Regions from separate parts of the Priestia sp. MDV22-iso46 genome, predicted to be linked through region 2. Evidence: riboswitches for the same ligand, from Rfam matches in the RefSeq annotation. Region 2 holds a riboswitch; the other holds the start of a gene.
What was found. Region 2 has a riboswitch for thiamine pyrophosphate ahead of thiC (phosphomethylpyrimidine synthase ThiC). Riboswitches for the same ligand answer to the same signal wherever they lie in the genome.

Region 1: another riboswitch for thiamine pyrophosphate. It lies ahead of AC4NPH_RS10565 (acetylornithine deacetylase); the one in region 2 lies ahead of thiC (phosphomethylpyrimidine synthase ThiC).

What each region holds. Positions count from the first base shown of each region.
Region 1 is NZ_JBZVWT010000001.1:2,077,599-2,085,538, reverse strand. It holds gene nei (endonuclease VIII) at 1-781, shown strand, start outside; gene AC4NPH_RS10590 (FAS1-like dehydratase domain-containing protein) at 886-1,263, shown strand; partial or broken gene AC4NPH_RS10585 (N-acetylmuramic acid 6-phosphate etherase) at 1,542-1,943, shown strand; gene AC4NPH_RS10580 (MurR/RpiR family transcriptional regulator) at 1,956-2,810, shown strand; gene AC4NPH_RS10575 (PTS transporter subunit EIIC) at 2,900-4,261, shown strand; gene AC4NPH_RS10570 (MupG family TIM beta-alpha barrel fold protein) at 4,258-5,268, shown strand; TPP riboswitch at 5,488-5,590, shown strand; gene AC4NPH_RS10565 (acetylornithine deacetylase) at 5,705-6,982, shown strand; gene tenA (thiaminase II) at 6,988-7,659, shown strand; gene AC4NPH_RS10555 (ABC transporter ATP-binding protein) at 7,652-7,940, shown strand, end outside.
Region 2 is NZ_JBZVWT010000019.1:20,937-28,876, forward strand. It holds gene AC4NPH_RS30075 (undecaprenyl-diphosphate phosphatase) at 164-988, opposite strand; gene AC4NPH_RS30080 (hypothetical protein) at 1,446-1,736, shown strand; TPP riboswitch at 1,818-1,932, shown strand; gene thiC (phosphomethylpyrimidine synthase ThiC) at 2,046-3,815, shown strand; gene AC4NPH_RS30090 (hypothetical protein) at 3,793-3,981, shown strand; gene AC4NPH_RS30095 (VanZ family protein) at 4,297-4,752, opposite strand; gene AC4NPH_RS30100 (cation diffusion facilitator family transporter) at 5,013-5,909, opposite strand; gene AC4NPH_RS30105 (DUF3231 family protein) at 6,054-7,085, opposite strand; gene yhbH (sporulation protein YhbH) at 7,190-7,940, opposite strand, start outside.

The sequences.
Region 1 (7,940 bases), on a different contig from region 2:
AGTGGAAAAAGCGATTATCAGTCTTCCCGTTAGAGAGATATGGTTTGCTTTTCCATCTTTACAGCATTATGAAGAAGTATTAACGGGTGCTCGTATTAAAAGGGTAGATACAAAAGGGAAGGCTATGCTTATTCGTTTTGACAACGGCTATACCATTTATTCACATAATCAGCTTTATGGAAAATGGTATGTACGTTCGTCTTACAATTATCCATCTACAAACAGACAGCTGCGTCTTGCTATTCATAATGAAAAGAAATCAGCGCTGCTCTATAGCGCTTCTGATATTGAAGTATTACGTGATGAAGAAGTTTCTGCTCATCCTTTTGTATCAAGAGTAGGTCCGGATACTTTAAGTGAAGAAGTAACGGCAGATGAGCTTTTAGATCGCTTTTACTCTAAGCCATTTTACCGCAGAAAATGGGCGTCGCTGCTGCTAGACCAAAGCTTTATAGCGGGGATTGGAAATTATTTGCGCAGTGAAATCCTATTTGTAGCGGGAATTAATCCTGCTGCTCGTCCAGTAGACTGCACGGAAGAACAGCTTAAAAAGGCAGCTGAAGCAACCATTTCTCTTGTAAAACAGTCCTATGAAACAGGTGGCATTACAAATGATGTAAAGCTTGCTGAAACGTTAAAAAAGAAAGGCCAAAAGCGCTCTCAATACCGCCACTGGGTTTTTAACCGTGAAGGAGAAGCTTGCCGAATTGACGGCACGCCTATCTTAAAAGTGCAAGCTGCTTCTAGAAGGCTTTATTACTGTCCTACTTGTCAAAAATAGCAGGATATATTTATTCTGCTATTTTTTTGATGTGTAAATGAATGACTGTTCATTTTTGTGATATAGTTAAAAAGTAAAGTCATAATCTTAAGGGGAGGGATAAGATGGAATGTAAAGCAGGAGATACATTTACGTGGCAAAGAACGTTTCAAGAGGAAGAAATCATGCAGTTTGCGGAGATGACTGGAGACCGGGGCAAACATCATATAGAACGTGACGAAAAAGGGCGGCTAATGGTGCATGGACTTATGACTGCTAGTATTGGGACAAAAATAGGAGGAGACTTAAACTACATTGCAAGAGAAATGGTGAGTGAATTTCTTCGTCCAGTTTTTGCGGGAGATACAGTTACCTGTGAATGCATATTAACTGAAGTAGAAAAAGCAGATGGTTTTCAAAAAGTGAAAATCAAATCAGTGTATCGAAATCAACAAGGTAAAGAAGTACTGATAGGAACAAGTAATGGAATTATTAGAGATTAAAATGAAAACGCTAACAAGAAATAAGTTATGAATGTTGTTAGAAAAGTCACGGGTTCGTGACTTTTTTATGTTGTTTTTTAAAACGAAATTTTAAAAAGAAAGAAAATTATCGAAATTATATTTTAAAGAGATTATAATAACCATAACTTTACTACAAGATTAAAAAGGAGCTAAAAAGATGAATGAACAGCTTACATTGTTAACCACAGAGTCTCAAAAAGAGTAGGCAATGAAGGTAGATGCGACTAGTAAAAAAGAAATTTTAAACGTAATGAATAAATGGTAATTCTCTTATTGGAAAAGAAGCGGACCATAGTATTGAGGTAGTAGTAGGTCCGGAAGTGCTAACAGGTTCCACAAGGTTAAAAGCAGCAAGCGCTCATAAAATGATTCTCAACATGATTTCTACAGCGGCTATGATTAAAGTAGGAAAAGCGTATGAAAACTTAATGATAGATGTTCATGTGAGTAATGAAAAGCTTAAAGAACGAGCGATAGGTATTATTTGTAAAATTACAGGTGTTTCTTATGAACAAGCAAATCAAACGCTTGAAGAAGCAAATAATGAGGTGAAAACAGCAGTGGTTATGATCAAAACAAATGAAAATTACGACACCGCGAAAATGTTACTGAATGATGCGGGCGGTTATGTGAGAAAAGCGATTGAACATTACGTATAAAGGAGAGAAACGATGTCAACAGGTGGATTAACAATGATTAAAAACACGGTGGCAAAGCTTCCTGATTCGGAGAGGAAAATTGCTGAATATATTTTAAATAATCCGCATACTGTGGTAAACAGTACGGCTGGGGAATTAGGTAGACTAGCGAATGCTAGCAGTGCTGCTGTTATTCGTTTGTGTAAATCTATCGGGGTTAGCGGGTTTCAAGAATTAAAGGTAAGAGTAGCCGGAGATTTAGCTAGAGATACGGAGCAAGGATACCGCGATATTGAAACAAATGAAACGATTCAATCTATTGTCAAAAAAACGGCAAGCAACAGCATTCAAAGTCTAAGTGATACGGCCGAGCTTGTGAATTATAAAGAAGCAGAGCGGGCTGTTTTGGCACTGATTGAAGCCAAAAATATTCATTTTTTTGGAATCGGTGCTTCACATATTATTGCTATAGATGCGCAGCAAAAATTTCTTCGAATTAATAAAAATGCTACGGCTTTTGCAGATAGCCATCTAGCAGCTACACTCATCGCAAATGCAAGTAAAGACGATGTAGTTGTGGGTATTTCTTTTTCAGGGGAGACTCCTGAAGTAAGCAACGTCTTATCTTTAGCTAAAAATCGCGGAGTAAAGACGATTAGCTTAACCAAGTATGGACAGTCTACCGTTTCGTCTTTAGCTGATATTTGTTTGTATACGTCTTGTTCTCAAGAAGCGCCGTTTCGAAGCGCGGCTACATCGTCTCGTTTAGCCCAGCTTTATGTGATTGATGTGTTATTTTTAAGTATTGCAGCGCAGCAGTATGACCAGACGATTGAGTATATTGATAAAACAAGAGATGCCATTCAGTTTTTGAAAACTAAGAAATAAAAAAAGAAAGCGATTACAAAAAGGGGATTTTGTGGTCTGTTTCCTCAGTACCGTATCCATCTAAGAGGAAAATACAAAGGGGGATTAACATGTCTTTAGATAATCATCAATTAGCAAAGGTTATTTTGGAGATGCTTGGGGGAGCATCGAATATTGAAGCGTATACGCATTGTATGACTCGGCTGCGGGTGACTGTAAAAGATGATTCAATTGTAAAAAAAGCAGATATACGAAAGCTTGAAGGCGTGCTCGGATTAGTTGAAGAAGAAACGCTGCAAATCATTATTGGTCCTGGAAAAGTAAACAAAGTAACAGAGGAATTTGGAAAGTTAATTGATGAATCCGGCGGTATTAATTTAGAAAATCGTGCGGCTCAGCGGAAATCGGAGCTGAAAGAAAAAAATGCAACTCCGTTTAAGCTCTTGCTTCGCCGAATTGCGAGTATTTTTATTCCGTTAATACCTGCTCTTGTAGCATCCGGACTTATCACCGGAGTGACAAAAGCAGCTGTTCAAGCGAAGTGGCTTCCGGCAGATTCACAGATTGCTATTCTTTTAACCGTTATCGGGAGCGGTTTATTTGCCTATCTTGGTATTTTAGTAGGTATTAATGCCGCAAAAGAATTTGGTGGTTCGCCGGCTCTAGGAGGCTTAGCAGGCATTTTAGTCATTAATCCTGCCGTAGCTGATATTAAACTTTTTGGTGAAGCTCTTTTGCCGGGGCGTGGCGGCTTAATAGGCGTGTTGCTTGCAGCAATCTTTATGGCCGTGGTAGAAAAACGAGTACGTAAATTTGTCCCTCAGTCACTGGATATTATTATTACACCAACCGTTACGGTGTTAATTACAGGCATTATTACGTATGTAGTATTCATGCCAATCGGAGGCTTAATTTCAGATGGAATCACAAAAGGTCTTTTAGGAGTTCTAGAGGTTGGAGGAGTTGTAGCAGGCTTTGTTTTAGGAGCAACGTTTTTGCCGCTCGTTATTACAGGACTGCATCAAGGTCTTACTCCTGTTCATTTAGAGCTTATTAATTCAATTGGAGATGATCCGCTTCTTCCTATACTAGCAATGGGCGGAGCCGGTCAGGTAGGTGCAGCTTTTGCTATTTATATCAAAACAAAGAAAAAACGTTTAAAGCGAGCAATTGGAGGGGCACTTCCTTCAGGTCTGCTGGGAATCGGAGAGCCGCTTATTTTTGGAGTCACGCTTCCTTTAGGGCGCCCATTTTTAACCGCTTGTCTTGGAGCCGGAATCGGAGGAGCGTTTCAGGCGCACTTCCATATTGCAACTGTAGCAGTGGGGGTATCCGGTTTGCCGCTTACGTTTTTAGTTCATGTGCATCAAATTCTTCTTTATTTACTTGGATTAGTTATTGCTTATGCAGCAGGGTTTATTTGTACCTATTTCTTTGGATTTAACGATGAAATGGCGAGGGAGTTTGAATGATCGGTATTTCGTTTTATTTAAATGATAGTGATGCCAAAAAAAGATTAATAGAAGCGAGTGAATGCGGAGTTACACGCGCATTCACTTCGCTTCACATTCCAGAAGAAAAAGGAGATTTGGCTGAACGGGCAAAAGAATTGCTTCATGTGGCTAGAGATTGTGGAATAAGCGTGTATGCAGACGTATCCAAGCATACGCCGGTTCATTTAGATATTGAAAGCCTTATGACGCTATCTTCACTTGGCGTATCGGGTATTAGACTAGACGATGGCTTTAGTGTAAAAGAAACTCTTTCGCTTGCGAATGAATTTTATATTGCTGTTAATGCAAGTACGTTATCCAAACAAGAAATAGAATCGCTGTTATCTGCAGGCCTTCATCATCATCAGCTGCTTGCATGGCATAATTTTTATCCGCGGCCTGAAACAGGACTTGAAGAAACGTTTTTTCACCAGCAGACAGATTTATTTAATGAACTTCGTATCCCAGTCTGCGCTTATATTCCTGGAGAAGGTGAAAAAAGAGGCCCTGTTTATCAAGGTCTTCCTACTAGAGAAAAAGACCGTAATAGATGTCCTTTTACCTCTGCAGTAGATTTATACGGATGCGGAGTAACGGAGGTTTATATTGGAGATCCATACGCCGGTTCAAGTTTATTAAAGCGTTTAGTTCGATATCAAGAAAACCGCATTATTCCGCTGCGCATTCGTTCACTTCATATAGAGGGAACGTACAGCGTGCGTCCGGATGTATCAAGAGACGTTCTGCGGTTGGTTGATACTCGATCTGTAAAACCAGTGCCGCCATTTCGTACAGTAGAACGCAGAATCGGAGCAATTACAATGGACAATGATGGCTACGGACGCTACAGAGGAGAGGTTCAAATAGCTAAAACGAATTTGCCTGCAAGTGCTAATGTTAACGTGATTGGGTATGTGATAGAGGAAGATCATGAGCTACTTTCATTAGTGAGACCGGGGCGAAAACTTGAGCTTGTCACTGTCTAAATGGAAAAATCGTGTATTTTTAAAAAAGCCGATAGCTAACTAGTAAGCTTATAAAAGTAAAGAGCACACACTGCTTAAAAAAGGTGTGTGCTTTTTATTTTACTAAAAAGGAAACTATTTTCATTGCTGAATCATGAACCTTTCTATTGAATAAACCGCTTTACTATGATAAAACTATTAAAGGTAAACATATGATAATAGTTTAATTTCATAGAGATACAACACCACTAGGGGTGCTTTCGAAGCTGAGAGAGACGAGAAGTCTTAACCCTTATAACCTGAACTAGGTAATACTAGCGTAGGAAAGAGGTATTGTAATGGATGTTTTGTATGGGATTTCCTTACGAACTCGTTATAATAATTTTGTGTATATAAACAAAAACACTTCTTTCCTGCGAAAGAAGTGTTTTTTTATGCATAAAGGAAGGTGTCATACATGGAAGAAACAATTGATTTGCTTGTCAAACAGGTAGAGGAGCGCAAAGGGGAGCTAATCCAGTTATTAACAACGCTTGTTTCATATAAAACGCCGGCGCCTCCTGCACGAAATTCTCATGAAGCGCAGCTATACGTAGCGGATTTCCTTAAAAACTGCGGTTTTTCCATCGATATGTGGGACTTATATTCCAACGATCCCATCGTAGTAGGTACGTTAAAAGGACAAAAATCAGCTGACTATCAAAGCTTGATTATTAACGGGCATATGGATGTTGCTGAGGTACAAGAAAATGAAAAGTGGGAGACAAATCCGTTTGAAGCTGTGGTAAAAGACAATATGATAATCGGACGCGGAGTTGCTGATATGAAAGGCGGCTTGGCAGGAGCATTATTTGCAGTGCAGCTTTTAACGGAAGCAGAAATTGAACTGCCGGGAGACTTGATTTTTGAATCCGTTGTAGGAGAAGAAGTGGGAGAAGCAGGTACGCTGCAATGCTGTCAGAAAGGATATACAGCTGACTTTGCGCTTGTAGCCGATACGAGTGATTTACATATTCAAGGTCAAGGCGGAGTAATCACAGGATGGATTACGATAAAAAGCAGCAAAACCTATCATGACGGTACACGCCGAAGCATGATTCATGCTGGAGGAGGGCTGTTAGCTGCGAGCGCTATCGAAAAGATGGCAAAAGTGATCGGAGGGCTACAAGAATTGGAGCGCCACTGGGCTGTTACAAAGAGCTATCCAGGATTTTTGCCAGGAACAAACACGATTAACCCAGCAGTAATCGAAGGCGGAAGGCATGCTGCGTTTATTGCAGATGAATGCAGGCTGTGGATCACCGTTCACTATTATCCTAATGAATCATACGACCAAGTATCAAAAGAAGTGGAAGAATACATTTTAGCTATTGCAAAAGCAGATCCATGGTTAAAAGATAATCTGCCAACCTTTGAATGGGGAGGCACATCAATGATTGAAGACAGAGGAGAAATCTTTCCGTCATTAGAAATTGATGAAGGTCATGCAGGAGTGCAGCTGCTTGCACATACTCACGAACAAATTGAAGGGAAAAAGCCTCCAATTGATGTGTCAACTAGCGTAACAGATGGCGGTTGGCTAGCTGATGCGGGTATTCCAGCAGCTATTTACGGTCCTGGGAATTTAGCAAATGCACATGCTGTGAACGAACAATTAGATATCAATCAGCTTATTCAATATACAAAAGTGATGGTGCAGTTCATTTATACGTGGCTGCATACGCATAAGGAGTGATCATCATGAAATTTAGTGAACGATTATATGAAAAGCTGCAGCCGATTTGGCGCCAAAATCATAATCATCCCTTTGTAGAGGGGATGGGAGACGGAACGCTTGAAAAGGAGAAGTTTCGCTTTTATATGATTCAAGATTATCTTTACTTAATTGATTATGCTAAATTATTTGCGATTGGAGCCATGAAAGCTACCGATGTTCAAACGATGGGGAAATTTGCTGCACTTTTAGATTCTACATTAAACGAAGAAATGAGCCTGCACCGTGAGTATGCCAAGAAATTTGAAATCAGCGAAAAAGAATTAGAAAAAGCGCAGCCATCTCCTACAACGCTTGCATACACACACTATATGCTGCACGTTGGTCAAAGCGGAACATTGGCTGAATTAGTGGCGGCTCTTTTGCCTTGTATGTGGAGCTACTGGGAAATAGGAAAAGAACTCAGTGAAAAGCCTGGAGCTAACAATGAGTTTTATCGTGAGTGGATTGAAATGTACAGCTCAGAAGAATTTGGAGAACTAGCGACGTGGTGTATCAACTTATTTGACTCACTTACTGAAGACAAATCAGAAGCGGAGTTAGAAAAGCTCGAAGAAATTTTCTTAAACACAACGCGTTTTGAGTATATGTTCTGGGATATGGCTTATAACGAAGCGATGTGGCCAATTTATGAATAAGTCTGTGTTATCTTTTCAAAACGTAAGTTTTACGTACAAAAACGGTGATCAAGCGATTTTAAAATCATTAAATTTAGACGTGAAAGAAGGCGAGTTTGTAAGTATCGTTGGAGCAAGCGGATCTGGAAAAAGTACGTTGTTTCGTCTCATTACAGGTCTTGAACAGCAGAGTGAAGGCGATATCATGATTAACGGACAGTCTTACGAAAAACGTCTTGGAAAAGTAGGCTACATGCCGCAGCAAGATTTGCTTCTTCCGTGGCGCACGATTCTAGACAATG
Region 2 (7,940 bases):
CTATTTTTCGACACGTTTTGTCAATACCTATGTTTGTAAAACGCTTTCAAAAGGCGATAATATATATTTATGCAAAAAAGCTATTGCAACATTGCAATAGCTTTTTCTTGCTCTTTGAGTCTCTATTAGAAGTTTAAGGGACTAAAGAACACGCGTGTTTATTTTATAAAAATACAAAATATAGAATAGCTGCTAAAACAATTCGATATAGTGCAAATGGTACTAATTTGATACGATTAATTAATTTCAGGAAAAAGCGAATAGATACCAGCGCAAAAATAAAGGCGCTGATAAAACCAGCAATAAAAAACGGTAGTGCATCTGATGTGAAATACTGCCAGTTTTTAACCAATGAAAGTCCACTTGCTCCTGCCATGATTGGCACTGCCATAATAAATGTAAAATCTGCGGCTGCCTTATGGCTCATTCCAAGAAGAACCCCTCCTGAAATCGTTGAGCCTGAACGAGAAAAACCTGGCCAAAGAGCAATACATTGAAACAGCCCTATACCCAGTGCTTGTCCATAAGACATTTGGTCCACCGTCTCTACACGCGGACGTTTAGGTCCAAACAAATCTGCTAGAATCATTAATACAGCTCCGACTACTAAGCCAATTAGCACCGTATTTAAAGAAAACAAATGTTCATCAATGTAATCGTCAAACAAAAATCCTAACACTCCTGCGGGTAACAGACCAACAATTACCTGCATTAAATTCAAGCGATTTGTCGGTCCAATTGGAGCAGCTGGTTTTTTTCCTAATCCTAATAAATTAATAAAACGATCTTTAAAGATAACAACTACTGCTAAGATCGACCCTAGCTGAATAACAATTTTAAATGTATTAGCTACTGGAGATGAAAATAATTCTTTTGAATTTAACCACAGGTCATCCACAATAATCATATGCCCAGTTGACGAAACAGGAGCAAACTCTGTTAAACCTTCTACAATCCCTAAAATGATTGCTACAATAATTTCCCACATAAAGCTATGTACCTTGCCTTTCTTTCAAATTAATAAGCTTATCGCTTCGTTTTACATGCTCAACTATTTTCCTATTTTGACACTTGCTTTTTTATCATAATTGTTAAAACTATGAAATACAATGTGTATTTGCAAAAAGATAAGAATCTTTAATAATTTGTAATAAAAGCCTTACATGCTATAATCAAAAAACACGATATCAGCTTTTATTTTTTTTAGAAATCAGTCACTATGTTCGGTATAAATTCCGGTCCCTTAGCTAAAAATGAATCATCTAGACTATTTTTCTTTGGTGTGAAAAAATGACTAAATTATTATGTTTTTTCCATCCCCTTTACTGTCATCTATCATTTTAATCAACTAGTGCTTGCTTATACGACATATCCCCTAAGTAATTTGAAACTTTTTTCTCTCTTTTCTCGTATATAGTAGTATCTTTTTTAGGAGGCTTTTTACTATGAATGGAAATGTACGTACAATGAAATGGGTCACTGCTGGGTATGAAGCCTTGCTGGGAATTCCTTTAATTGGCGCGGGGATTGTTATGGGCTTTAGTTATACTCCTCTTTTTATTGGATTTATTCTTCATGCTATCACGCTCATTTTAGCTAATAGACGAGGGTTATCTGCGTATGGAAACATACTAGGAATTGTTACCTCACTGGTTGCTTGGATTCCATTTTTAGGGTTTGTTATGCATATTATTACAGCTATTGTGATTGCAATCGATGCTGCTAGACAACGTTAATTATCTAGCTTTTTTTATTTAAGGGTTGATTTTTTACCGAATGATGGTAAACTTAAGCCGTAAATTGAATAATTTGAATGTTATTTCTACTAGGGGTGTCTGATAGCTCAGACTGAGAGAAGAGTGCAATAAAACTCTTTAACCCTTTGAACCTGATTTGGGTTATACCAGCGGAGGGAAGTAGTCTTGAAAAGAATAGTATATGTTTATTCTTTTTTCGCCTATTCCATCGGGTTCTGTCTATCACAGAACCCGATTTTTTTATGGTTCGGTATAGCTACACTTTATGCGAAACCGGAGGAATATGTAATGTCAAAACAAAATGTATCAGTTTCTATGAAAAAGCCTTTTCCAAACAGTCACAAAGTATATGTCCAAGGATCCAGAGAAGACCTTAAAGTGCCTATGCGTGAAATTCATCAGTCTCCTACTACAGGATCTTTTGGTGAAGAAGAAAATAGTCCCGTACGTGTATATGACACGAGCGGTGTTTATACAGATCCCTGTTATGAAATTAATTTACAAAAAGGATTACCGGCTCTGCGCGAAAAGTGGATTGCAGAACGAAATGATGTAGAAACATATCAAGGCCGTACGGTTCAGCCACAGGATAACGGGTATTATGATGGTGATCCAAGAGATCAGTACGAGCGCTTTATCACTAATCGTTTACCGTTGCGCGCGAAAAAAAATCAAAATGTAACGCAAATGCACTATGCGAAAAAAGGAATCATCACACCCGAAATGGAATTTATCGCTATTCGTGAACAGATGGATCCTGAAGTCGTGCGTGAAGAAGTAGCAAGAGGGCGTGCCATTATCCCTAATAATATCAATCACCCTGAGAGCGAACCGATGATTATCGGCCGCAAATTCCACGTGAAAATTAATGCTAATATCGGAAATTCAGCTATTCGTTCAGCTATTGAAGATGAAGTAGAAAAAATGACATGGGCAACGCGTTGGGGAGCCGATACAATTATGGATTTATCAACAGGAAAGGATATCCACACAACGCGCGAATGGATTATCCGCAACTCGCCTGTTCCTGTAGGGACCGTTCCTATTTACCAAGCGCTTGAAAAAGTAAAAGGCGTAGCAGAAGATCTAACGTGGGAAGCATATCGCGATACATTAATTGAACAAGCAGAACAAGGTGTTGATTACTTTACTATTCACGCAGGTGTTCTTTTACGCTATATTCCTCTGACAGCCAAACGTACGACAGGTATTGTTTCACGCGGAGGATCCATCTTGGCGCAGTGGTGTTTAGCTCATCATGAAGAGAACTTTTTATATACTCGCTTTGAAGAAATCTGTGAAATCTGTAAAGCATACGATATTTCTATTTCGCTTGGCGATGGGCTACGTCCTGGTTCCATTGCAGATGCTAATGATGAGGCACAGTTCGGTGAATTAGAAACGCTTGGTGAATTAACTAAAATTGCTTGGAAACACGATGTTCAAGTTATGATTGAAGGTCCTGGACATGTTCCTATGCACCTCATCAAAGAAAACGTAGATAAACAAATGGAAATATGCCAGGAAGCTCCTTTCTATACTCTTGGACCGCTTACAACCGACATCGCTCCAGGCTATGACCATATTACATCAGGTATTGGGGCTGCAATGATTGGCTGGTTTGGGACAGCTATGCTTTGCTACGTAACGCCAAAAGAACATTTAGGACTTCCGAATAAAGAAGACGTTCGAGAAGGCGTTATCACCTATAAAATTGCTGCGCATGCCGCTGACCTAGCAAAAGGCCATCCAGGAGCACAAAAACGCGATAACGCGCTGTCTAAAGCAAGATTTGAGTTTAGATGGAATGATCAATTTAACCTGTCACTAGATCCAGAGCGCGCAAAAGAATATCACGATGAAACACTTCCCGCTGAAGGTGCTAAAACAGCCCATTTCTGTTCAATGTGTGGACCTAAATTCTGTTCGATGCGTATTTCTCAAGATATTCGTAACATGGCTCAAGAAAATGAAAAAGATGTACACGAAGTAAGAAAAGAAGGAATGAAAGAAAAAGCTAAAGAGTTTGTTAACAGTGGTTCAAATATCTATCAATAATGAAGTAGAACAGCTTAAAGAACAAATTAAACAGCTTGAACGAAAGTTATTATTTGTTCAGCAAAATTGTCAGCACATTATCGTTGAATCCTCACATTCTTCCGTAAGACGCTGCATTAAGTGTTTCTATCAACAACAAGCAGAGGCTGAGCCAAAAGTATTTTAGTTGAAGAAAAATCCGAACGAGTTGAATTCTTGATTAAGAATCCAGCTCGCTCGGATTTTTTCATTGGTAGGGTGAACGTAGATTTCATGCATATAGTTATTTCTAGCGGTTGATTGGAAGGCAAGGCGAAGACTCCTGAGGGAAAAGCAGAATAAGTGAGACCTCGCAGGAGCGTAAGCGACGAGGAGACTCACCGCCCGCGGAAAGCGAAGTCTTGTACGGAAATCAACCGCGATGTAACAAGCTATCCATACTAGCTCCTTAATCCCATTTGTTCGTCTTTAGATTGGATTAATTTCGTTACGTCTCTCAATTTCATCTTTTTTTGAAACGTGCTTTCAGCATGTTCTTAATCCAATATAGTATTTTAATAATAACCCAGCCTATAAATGTACCTAGCGTATTCAAAAAGATATCATCAATATCAAATACTCGTTCCGTTAGCTTGTACTGTAAAATTTCAATCAGAAAACTGATTAAGAAACCTGTCGTAAACACTTGAATAAAACCGTCAAACCACTTCATAAACAAAGGGATAAACATTCCAAGCGGCGCAAACATCACGATATTCCCCAGTATATTTGTCAGAGTGAGCATTATATTCCCGCTGTCCCACATCAGACGGATCGTGCTAAATAAATCCAAGTTCATTGCTTTTCCGTAAACATGTTCGTTTTCCCGTATGAGAGTAGCATAAATGACCACTGCCGTATACGCAATAAATAGAATGAACATGACTTTTTTAACGATTGACCTGATGCTTACATTCACTTCAACATCACCTTCTTTGACTCCCAAAACCATTTATTATTATCTATATGTACCCGTCCACTGCTTTCATTCGTAGTGAATGCATTTACATGCTTTTTTATCCTATCACATCAATAAATAAATACAATTCCCTTTATACAATTTTATTAAACTTGATTCTTTATAAATAAAAATCCTCATCATTTTATTCTACTCATTTCATTAATTTCTACATCTATAAATAATAAGAAGCAGCGAGATAACACTTCGCTGCTTCTTATTTAATCTGGATAATAAGGATTCAAATGGATTAATACTTCCTGAATATTATCATGCTTTTTCATAAGTGTTGCTTTGATTTCTCGTCCCAGATCATGACCTTCCTTAATTGTTTTAAAGTGATCAATCGAAATACGTATATCAACTAATATGTAATGGCCATGCTCTCTTGCTCGAACCCGATCAATCCGCTTCACATCTTCAAATTCATAAATACTTTCTTCAAGTTCTTTCAGTAGCTCTTCGTCAATATTGCCTTCCATTAAGATTTGAAAAGACTCTCCCATCATTTGTCTGGCAATGTTAAAAATTAAATAAGCAACAAAGATACTTGCTATTTTATCTCCGTATAACAGCAGTTGAACATCCATTTTATCACCAATAATCGATAATAAAACACCAATTGCCGCTGCAATAGAAGCAACAATATCTGCTTTATGATCAAATGCAATTGCCTCAATTGCCTTACTGTGGTGCTGCTTCGCTACGTTTAAAGAATAACGGTACAACAATACCTTTGCTATGTATGAAATAACAGCAATCCACATGGCTAAAATATTTGGAGATTCAACCGGATGGAATAAACCAACGACTCCTTCAAATACCACATAAAATGATACAAGCAATAAAATAATTCCTACGATTCCTGAGACAATCACTTCTGCTTTTCCATGTCCATATGGATGGTCATCATCTGCTGGTTTATTTGCTACTCGTATAACCAACAAGACAATAATAGAGGCAAATACGTCCGCTGCAGAGTGAATACCATCAGCAAATACAGCATCACTATTTCCAATCCATCCTACTATTACTTTTCCTAGCGTAAGGGCAATATTGCTCCATACGCTAATCCATGCTACTTTTTTGGCAATGGACTCCCTTATACTGTTGTTCATTTGCACACCTCGACTTACTTCTTGAAAAATCAGCTTTTTTATCTTATCACTGCTCATTCAAGTGGGTCTAGAGCAATCTATTTTCGCTTAGCTATATATGTTTCAATACCGCAAAATTAATGATAATCTACAACATACTCCTTATTATTTCTCCGCCAACTTCTTACGGTCTGTTGCCATTGGAGGTTCTTCCATCCAACCTTGCTCAATCATAATCCGAATTCCATCTTTTCCATACTTCCCTATACGCCCGATTAGCTGAGAAAATTCTACTGCGACATCCGAACGGAACGACATAGATAAGCCAGCGCCGCAGTTATCAATAGCAATTGTCACCGCTGTGGAAGTATGATACATCATCAGTTTATCTGAAAACGGTGAAATCGTTGAGTTGGTTACATATGCATCAAGCAGACGCGGACTTGGTAGGTCAGCTTCAGACAATAACTCAGTGAATTGCTTGATTTGCTTACTCGCAAGTTTAACTCCATCAAAAAAATAAGAGCGTAATTTTTGTGTGGTAGCTACTTGACTAAATGCCAGCATCAGCGTTTTACCTAATACATTTGTATTAACAATTTCTTGAATAGCCGTGACCTCCAAAGAAGTTAGAGGATGCATTTGAGAGAAAAATGGTGATATAAACGTTTTCTGGTCCACAAAATTCACTTTTACCGGATAAGGAATAACCGGAGGTCTCATCAGCATGCTTTTTCTTAAAATAACGTGGTTAGAATCCTCTAAAAGACTGTCGCTTTCTTTTACACATCGAGACAGGTGATCATAAATATCTTGCCTTCTCACTGCGCTTAGGGCTCTGGCATATTTCTTCATACCTCCAATTGCCATTTCATTTACATAAATAGCCATAAAAATATCATCAAATAAAGCAGGAACTCCTTTGTTCACATCTTGTTCTCCAAAACCTACTGGTATTGGAATTTTTTCCAAAATGAATAATTCCGTCAATTCGTCTACATGAGTTTGTGAAATCTGATGGGCTTTTTTTAAGAGCTCCTTAATCTCGGCATCTTTTACAACAGATAGAAAATATCCAAGAACACATACATACAGCGTATCACCTAAATATTGCGCCCATAAGTAACCTAACTCAGCTGCGTTCAACCGCTGATTTTGTTGATGTTTTTGCATTTCGCTCTTTATATTTTCGTTCATTCACTTATTCTCCTTTTGGATAAAGTCGTACTTTTACTATCTCCAAAGAAGAGCTGAATAAACCGCATAAAGAAGACCTAGATAACAAGTCTAGGCCTTTTAGGTTAAGCATATTTCTGGTCTTCTGTTTCTTTTCTAAAAAAGCTTTTCATCGCGTGAAAAACGTCTGATTTTTGTTTTAAAATAAAGTGTCTAAAACTTTCGTCTTGAATATTTTTGTAAGCAGACATTAAAGTGGAATGTCGATTGTACTGATTCACTTCCCCATATCCAAACATATTTGACACTTTCATTAATTCATTTACTAACTTTACACACCTTGCGTTATCTGAAGTTAAGTTATCGCCATCTGAAAAATGAAACGGGTAAATATTATAGCGGCTCGGATCATACTTTTGGTTAATTAATTCAAGCGCTTTTCGGTAAGCAGATGAACAGATGGTTCCTCCGCTTTCTCCTTTGGAGAAAAAGTCTTCTTCTGATACTACTTTTGCCTCTGTATGATGCGCAATAAATTCAATTTCCACTGTTTCATATTTCGTACGTAAAAAGCGTGTCATCCAAAAGAAAAAGCTTCTTGCCATATACTTTTCCCATATGCCCATCGAACCGCTCGTATCCATCATAGCTAAGACGACTGCTTTCGATTCTGGCTTTATAACTTCATTCCACGTTTTGAATTTTAAATCCTCCGGATAAATAGGATGAAAAGCAGCCTTTCCTGTCATTGCATTTCGCTTATAAGCGCTCATCATCGTTCGTTTTTTATCAATATTCCCCATCAAACCTGTACGTCGTATATCATTAAATTCAATGTGTTCCACAACAATTTGATCAGATTCTTTTCGCTGAAGA